2 regions of the Arthrobacter sp. TMS2-4 genome follow, and region 1 is predicted to be linked to the other one. Evidence: predicted binding sites of a transcription regulator. Region 1 holds the regulator's gene; the other holds the start of a gene.

Evidence for each region. Region 1 encodes HrcA, which represses chaperone genes, less so after heat shock. Its sites were predicted from a motif close to TTNGCACTCGNNNNNNNCGAGTGCNAA; they were not measured.
Region 2: the regulator HrcA is predicted to act here: its motif matches at 1,843-1,869, upstream of ACX80F_RS06255 (Hsp20/alpha crystallin family protein).

What each region holds. Positions count from the first base shown of each region.
Region 1 is NZ_JBTNDI010000004.1:115,636-119,035, forward strand. Features, by position in the region: gene ACX80F_RS07520 (DUF3097 family protein) at 1-648, opposite strand, end outside; gene hrcA (heat-inducible transcriptional repressor HrcA) at 820-1,833, shown strand; gene dnaJ (molecular chaperone DnaJ) at 1,952-3,085, shown strand; gene ACX80F_RS07535 (16S rRNA (uracil(1498)-N(3))-methyltransferase) at 3,088-3,400, shown strand, end outside.
Region 2 is NZ_JBTNDI010000003.1:157,282-160,681, reverse strand. Features, by position in the region: gene nhaA (Na+/H+ antiporter NhaA) at 1-379, opposite strand, end outside; gene ACX80F_RS06270 (haloacid dehalogenase type II) at 561-1,229, opposite strand; gene ACX80F_RS06265 (DUF2630 family protein) at 1,229-1,474, opposite strand; tRNA gene ACX80F_RS06260 (tRNA-Val) at 1,666-1,739, shown strand; gene ACX80F_RS06255 (Hsp20/alpha crystallin family protein) at 1,958-2,413, shown strand; gene ACX80F_RS06250 (SDR family oxidoreductase) at 2,509-3,315, shown strand.

The DNA.
Region 1 (3,400 bases):
CAGCGCCGCCGGCTTCACGGCCTGCCAGACGTCCACATACGGGTGGCCGACGATCAGGACGTTGCCGCGGGCCCCGGGGGCAGTCATGGCCTGCTGGGCGATCCGGGACTCCTTGGTGCCCGGGAGCAGATGGTCGACGAGGATGCCGAGCCTGCGCTGCGGTCCGGGACCGAAGGCGCGGATGGCGCCCTCGAGGTCGTCCACGCCGTGCAGCGGCTCGACGACGATTCCCTCCAGGCGGAGATCGTCGCCCCACACCTTCTCGACGAGTTCGGCGTCGTGCTGACCCTCCACCCAGATCCTGCTCGCGCGGGCAGTCCTCGCCCGCGCGTTCTCCACCCGCACGGATCCGGAAGCGGTGCGGGTGGCGGCAGTCCTGGCGGCAGGGGCGGCGGCCGGCACGGGCGCGACGACGTGGATCGGGCGGCCGTCGAGGAGGAAGCCGTGGCCGAGCCTGAACGTCCGCGTCTTGCCGCGCCGGTCCTCGAGCACCATCACGTGGAGCCCGCCCGATTTCTCCACCCGGATCACCGCGCCCACGAACCCGCTCTGCACGTCTTCGAGGACCAGATCCTTCTGCACGGGGACATCCGGGAGTTCCACCCGCTTCGGAGCCGATATGTCGTGGGCACCCCAGCCGTAGTCCATCCCGGGTCCGTCCTTCCCGCGGGGGCTCCGGCGGTCTGCCGCAGCCCGGGATCCCAATGCTAACAATCGAAGCGGACGTACTAGACTTGGCACTTGGGTGTGTCGAGTGCTAACCGCCGGCAGCCGCCCGCGGCGCGTGCCCAGAGGAACGGATCCGGAGGTGACACAGGAGTGAGTGAACCGCGACGCCTGGAGGTGCTCCGGGCCATCGTCGAGGACTACGTCCATTCCCGGGAGCCGGTCGGGTCCAAGGCCCTGGTGGACCGACACCGGCTGGGGGTGTCCTCGGCCACCATCCGCAACGACATGGCCGTCCTCGAGGAGGAGGGCCTGATCGCAGCTCCCCACACGAGCTCGGGACGCATCCCGACCGACAAGGGCTACCGCCTGTTCGTGGACCGCATCTCCGAGGTGAAACCCTTGTCGGCGCCGGAGAAGAAGGCCATCCAGACTCTCCTGGAAGGTGCCGAGGACCTCGACGACGTCATGGACCGCACTGTGAGGCTGCTGGCGCAGATCACCCACCAGGTGGCCGTCGTCCAGTTCCCCCGCGTCGGTGGGGCGTCCGTCCGGCACATCGAATGCGTGCTGCTGGCGCCGCAGCAGGTCCTCGTGGTCCTGATCGCGACCAACGGCGCGGTCCAGCAGCGCATCGTGCGGACCTCCGAGGACATCGAGGAGTCCGAGCTGGCGGAGCTGAAGCAGCGCATCCTGTCCGCCGTGGCGGGATTGAAGCTCACGGCGCTGCCGGGCGGGCTCGCCGTGGCCCTCTCCCAGCTCCCTCCGGGGCTTCGAGCCCACGGGGGTACCATCGTGAAGGCGCTCGAGCAGCTTGCCGGGCTCGGGCGGGACGACCGCATCCTGCTCGCCGGGACGGCCAACCTGGCCCGCTCGACCGGGGACTTCCCGCTGAGCATCGGCCCCGTCCTGGAGGCGCTGGAGGAGCAGGTGGTCATGCTCCGGCTGCTGTCGGAGATGGAATACGACGCCCGCGGGATCTCGGTGCGGATCGGGAGCGAGAACCCCTACGGAGGGCTGTCGGAGGCCTCCGTGGTTGCCACGGGGTACGGACCGGACGCCGGAGCGAAGCTCGGGATCCTCGGCCCCACCCGCATGGACTATCCGACGACGATGGCGGCCGTACGCGCCGTCGCCCGCTACCTCTCGAGGATCCTCGAGGAATAACGGGGCAGCGGGCCGCGGTTCTGGGTTGTCGACGGCCGCCCAGGGCCAACCATGGCCTTTCCGCCGGTATCGCCGGCGAGCAGACGACAGAACGTTCAACAGGAAGTGATGTGCAGGAGTGAGTAATCACTATGAAGTCCTCGGTGTAGCGCAGGGTGCGACCGGGGAGGAAATCAAGAAGGCGTACCGCAAGCTCGCCCGGAAGCTCCACCCCGACGTGAACCCGGGCCCGGATGCGTCCGAGGAGTTCAAGCGCGTCAGCCACGCCTACGAGGTCCTGTCCGACCCCCAGAAGCGGCGGGTCTACGACACCACCGGCAACGAGAACGGGACCGACAGCGGCTACGGCGGGGGCTACTCGGGCTCGGGCTTCGCCTTCCAGGACATCTTCGAGACCTTCTTCGGCGGTGGCGGCGGCCAGCAGTCCGGCGCCCCCTCGCGGACGCGCCGGGGACAGGACGCGCTCATCAACGTGCGCATCGACCTGAAGGACGCGGTCTTCGGCACCAACAAGAAGATCGAGGTGGACACCGCGGAGATGTGCCCCTCCTGCGACGGCAGCTGCTGCCAGCCCGGCACCTCGCCCCGGACCTGCGACATCTGCGGCGGCTCGGGCCAGGTCCAGCGGGCCGTGCGCTCGATCCTCGGCCAGGTCATGACGAGCGCTCCCTGCGGCACGTGCCAGGGCTACGGCACCGTCATCCCCAGCCCCTGCCACGAGTGCAGCGGTGAAGGCCGGGTCCGTGCCCGCCGCACCCTGACCATCAAGGTCCCCGCCGGCGTCGGCACCGGCACGCGCATCCAGCTCGCGGGACAGGGCGAGGCCGGCACGGCCGGCGGCCCCCAGGGCGACCTGTACGTCGAGATCCGCGTCGCCACCGACTCCACCTTCCTGCGGGACGGCGACGACCTGCACGTGACGCTCAGTGTTCCCATGACCGCGGCAGCGCTCGGCACCACCGTGCACCTCGACACCTACGACGGTGACCAGGAACTCGACATCAAGCCCGGGACGCAGTCGGGCGAGATCGTGACCCTTCGGGGCCTCGGCGTCACGCACCTGCGGAGCCAGGGCAGGGGGGACCTGCGGGTCCACCTCAATGTCGAGACCCCACGCAACGTAGACCCGCAGCAGGAGGAGCTCCTGCGCAAGCTGGCCGAGCTGCGCAACGAGGAGTACACCGACGGCCAGCTGGCCAGCAGCGGCTCGGGCGTCTTCGCGCGCCTGCGGGAGCGGCTCGGAAACCGCTGATCATGACGCGTCCCCTGTTCTTCGGGCCGGGCGAGGCGGTCCGTGCAGCGGCCCCCGGCAGCACGTTCGTGCTCGGAGGTGACGAGGGGCGCCATGCCGCGACCGTCCGCCGCCTCGGGGAGGGCGAGCGCCTCGACGTCTCCGACGGCGCCGGCTACCGGATCGGCGGCGTCATCACCGCTGTCGGGACCAGCACGGTCGAGGTCACGGTGGAGGCCGCCGGCCAGGAGCCTGCGCCACGGCACCGCCTGGTCCTCGTCCAGGCCCTGGCGAAGGGCGGCCGGGACGAACAGGCCGTGGAGGCGGCGACCGAAC
Region 2 (3,400 bases), on a different contig from region 1:
CGATCGCCGCGGCGACGGGGACGATCGCCCGGTCGAACTTGCGCAGGTCACCGGCGACGAACTCGCGTTTCAGCTCGAGGCCGGCGAGGAAGAAGAAGATGGCGAGCAGTCCGTCCGCGGCCCAGGCGCCGACGCTCAGCTCGAGGTGCCAGGGTTCGTAGCCGAACCGGAAGTCGCGGACGGCGAAGTAGGTGTCCGCCGCGGCGGTGTTGGCGAGGATGAGGGCCAGCACGGTGGCGACGAGGAGAAGTCCTCCGCCGACGGTCTCCTTGCGCAGGATGCCGGAGATGCGCAGGTGTTCCGGGTAGCTGCTCCGGCTGAAGACCGTTGCGCCGCGGGACGTTCCGGGCGGGCTGGACGGTGTGTCGTGGGAAGTCATGGGTTCCTGGGATCGGGCTCGCTCGTATGAGCGCCGACCAGACTTCCCGGCTCACCAGAATGACCAGCGTAGCGCGGGAGCGGATCGGACGGCGACAAGAGATGTCTCGCCCTGGGCCTTGCGCGGCCCGCAGCGTGTCCATCGGACGGACAGGACCTGCGTCGGTCACCCAGTGGGGCGGTCATCCTGCGAGGAGGCGGGGCAGCTCGGTGATCGCCGACACCTCGTGGTCCGGGCGGGTCATGACGGCGGGGTAGGGAGCGCCTGAGCGGTTGAGCCAGACCGTGCGGAGACCCGCACGCGCGGCCCCGTCGATGTCCCACGGGTGGACCGCGACGAGCACGACGTCGCCCGCCTCCCGCTGGAGCTCCTGGAGGGCGTAGGCATAGGACTCCGGGGCCGGCTTCCATCGCGGCGCATCCTCGACGGACAGGACGGAGCCGACATCTCCGCGCACGCCTGCCCGCTCGAGGAGGCCTTCCGCGGTCGCGGCGGCACCGTTGGTGAGGGCTGCCACCTCGAAGCCACTGCCGGCCAGGGCCCGGATCCCCTCGGCGACGTCCGGGTGGACAGGCAGCGCCTGCAGGCTCGTCATCACGTGGCCTACCGCGTCCCCGGGGTCCCGGTTGAGCGGCTGGTCCGCGAGGACCGTGCGCAGCGCGTCCTCGGCGACCTCGCCGAAGGGCGTGTTCTGCCCGGCGGCCGTGAGGGCGAACCCGTCACGGAGCACGGAGGCGAACCAGAGCGCGGCGAGTTGTGGAGGAGCCCCCACCTCCTCGAAGTGCTGGGACATCCGCCCCAGATCCGAGAGGGTCTCGTTGACGTCGAACAGTACGAGCGGCAGGGCCATTACTGGCGGTACCCCTCCACCTGGCTGACGGGGCGCGCGTCGGCGTCTGCCGGGTCCTCTCCGGCGTCGGCCTTCGCGCGGCGCCGGCGCAGCAGGTCCCAGCACTGGTCGAGTTCCTCCTCGACCTGCTTGAGGCGGGTCGCGTGGTCCTGCTGATCGGCTTCGGCACCCTGGGGCTGGTCACGGAGGTCGTGCTCCTCCTGGACGAGGGTCTGGATGCGCTGGAGGATGTCCTGGTTGTCCATGGTGGTGTCCCTTCGTGGGGTGATGCCTGATGGCGTCCACAACGCTCAGCAGGCTTTCCTTCAGGCTACTGAGGCCGCACCGCGATGGCCAGCACGGCGCCGGACTCCCGCCCGGCGCGGCCGTGCCAGGGGTGGAGGTAGGGGGAATTTGGCACGGGGCGCGGATGGCCTAAGCTATGGGAGAACCAATTGCCTGTGTAGCTCAGTCTGGTAGAGCATCCGCTTCACACGCGGAAGGCCCGGGGATCGAGGCCCCGCGCAGGCACTGGGAATCAGCTCGTGAGAGCACCACGGAAAGGCTCGTACCGATATGTCGGGACGGGCCTTTTCTGCGTCCCGGAGCGTTCGTTCTGGGCGAACACCAACCCTTAGCACTCGCCGCATCCGAGTGCTAACATTCTTCGTAGTTGAGCGGAGGGCGCTCAACCCTGACGAACCAACCACCCACAGGTGGCATCAGCGAAGGAGTTGTTTCCCGTGGCCATGAAATTCGACCCTTTCCGTGAACTGGACCGCGTGACCGGCGCCCTGTTGGAGGGCCGTCCCGGACTGCGCCTCATGCCGATGGACCTCTACCGTGAGAAGGACCACTACGTGCTCTCCGCGGACCTCCCGGGTATCGACCCGGGATCCGTCGACATCGACGTCGACGGCCAGCTCCTCACCATCCGCGCCGAGCGCACGCTGCGGAGCGCCGAGGGCGTCAAGTGGCTGACCCGCGAGCGCGAGAGCGGCTCGTTCCTGCGCCAGCTCAATCTCGGCCAGGGCGTCGACACGGAGGGCATCGCCGCCCGCTACGAGAACGGCGTGCTCAGCGTGACGATCCCCGTCATCGAACGCGCGAGGCCCCGCAAGATCGAAGTGATCAGCGGGGAATCCGCCGAACCGGTGCGGTCGTCATCCTCCGATGCGACACCCCAGGGCGCCGTCGACGCGTAGGACCACCCACCGCGCGTACCCCCGGACACCTGTCCGAGGGTACGCGGCGTCCTTCGAGGAGTTCCGCTTGCATGCCGGGGGGCCGGGTGCGAAGGATGGGGGGCATGGACTTCACACCGAGCAAAGCAATCGTCACCGGCTCCGATTCCGGCATCGGCCGCGCGACGGCCCTCGCCCTCGCTGCGGCGGGCTGCGACGTCGGCGTAACCTGGCACTCCGACCAGGAGGGCGCCGAGGAGACCGCGCGGCTCGTGCGGGAGAAGGGCGTTCAGGCCGCCGTCGCGCGGCTCGACACCACGGACGCGCCGGCCTGCGGCGACGTCGTCGACCACCTCGCGCAGGAGCTCGGCGGCCTCGACGTCTTCGTCAACAACGCCGGAGTCAACGGCGGCACCATGTTCATGGACACGGACTGGGAGACCTGGCGCGGCACCATGGGTGCCAACCTCGATGGCGCCTTCGTCTGCCTGCAGCGCGCGGCGCAGCACATGCTCGACGGCGGCCGGGGCGGACGCATCATCGCCGTCACCAGCGTGCACCAGGAGCAGCCCCGCGTGGGCTCCGCCGCGTACGACGCCTCCAAGCACGGCCTCGGCGGCCTCATCCGGACCATCGCGCTCGAACTGGCGGACCGGGGCATCACCGCGAACGCCGTGCTGCCCGGCGAGATCAACACGCCCATGAACGACTCCCAGGATCAGGACCCGCGCGACATGGACCGTCCCGGCATCCCCCTCGGCCGGCCCGGCGCGCCGGAGGAGATCGCCGACGTCGTGGCCTTCCTCGCCTCCGGTGCTTCCAGCTACGTCAACGGGGCCTCGTTCGTGGTCGACGGCGGGATGCTCCTCATGGGACCCCAGGCGGGATCGCACCTGACGAGCGGGAGCTGGCGGACCCTGTGACCCCGTGCGGGTGAGAGACCTTCAGCGGGCGTTCACGCGCCGTTCAGCGAGCACGGCTAGCGTGGAATCTCCGGAACCTCTCGAA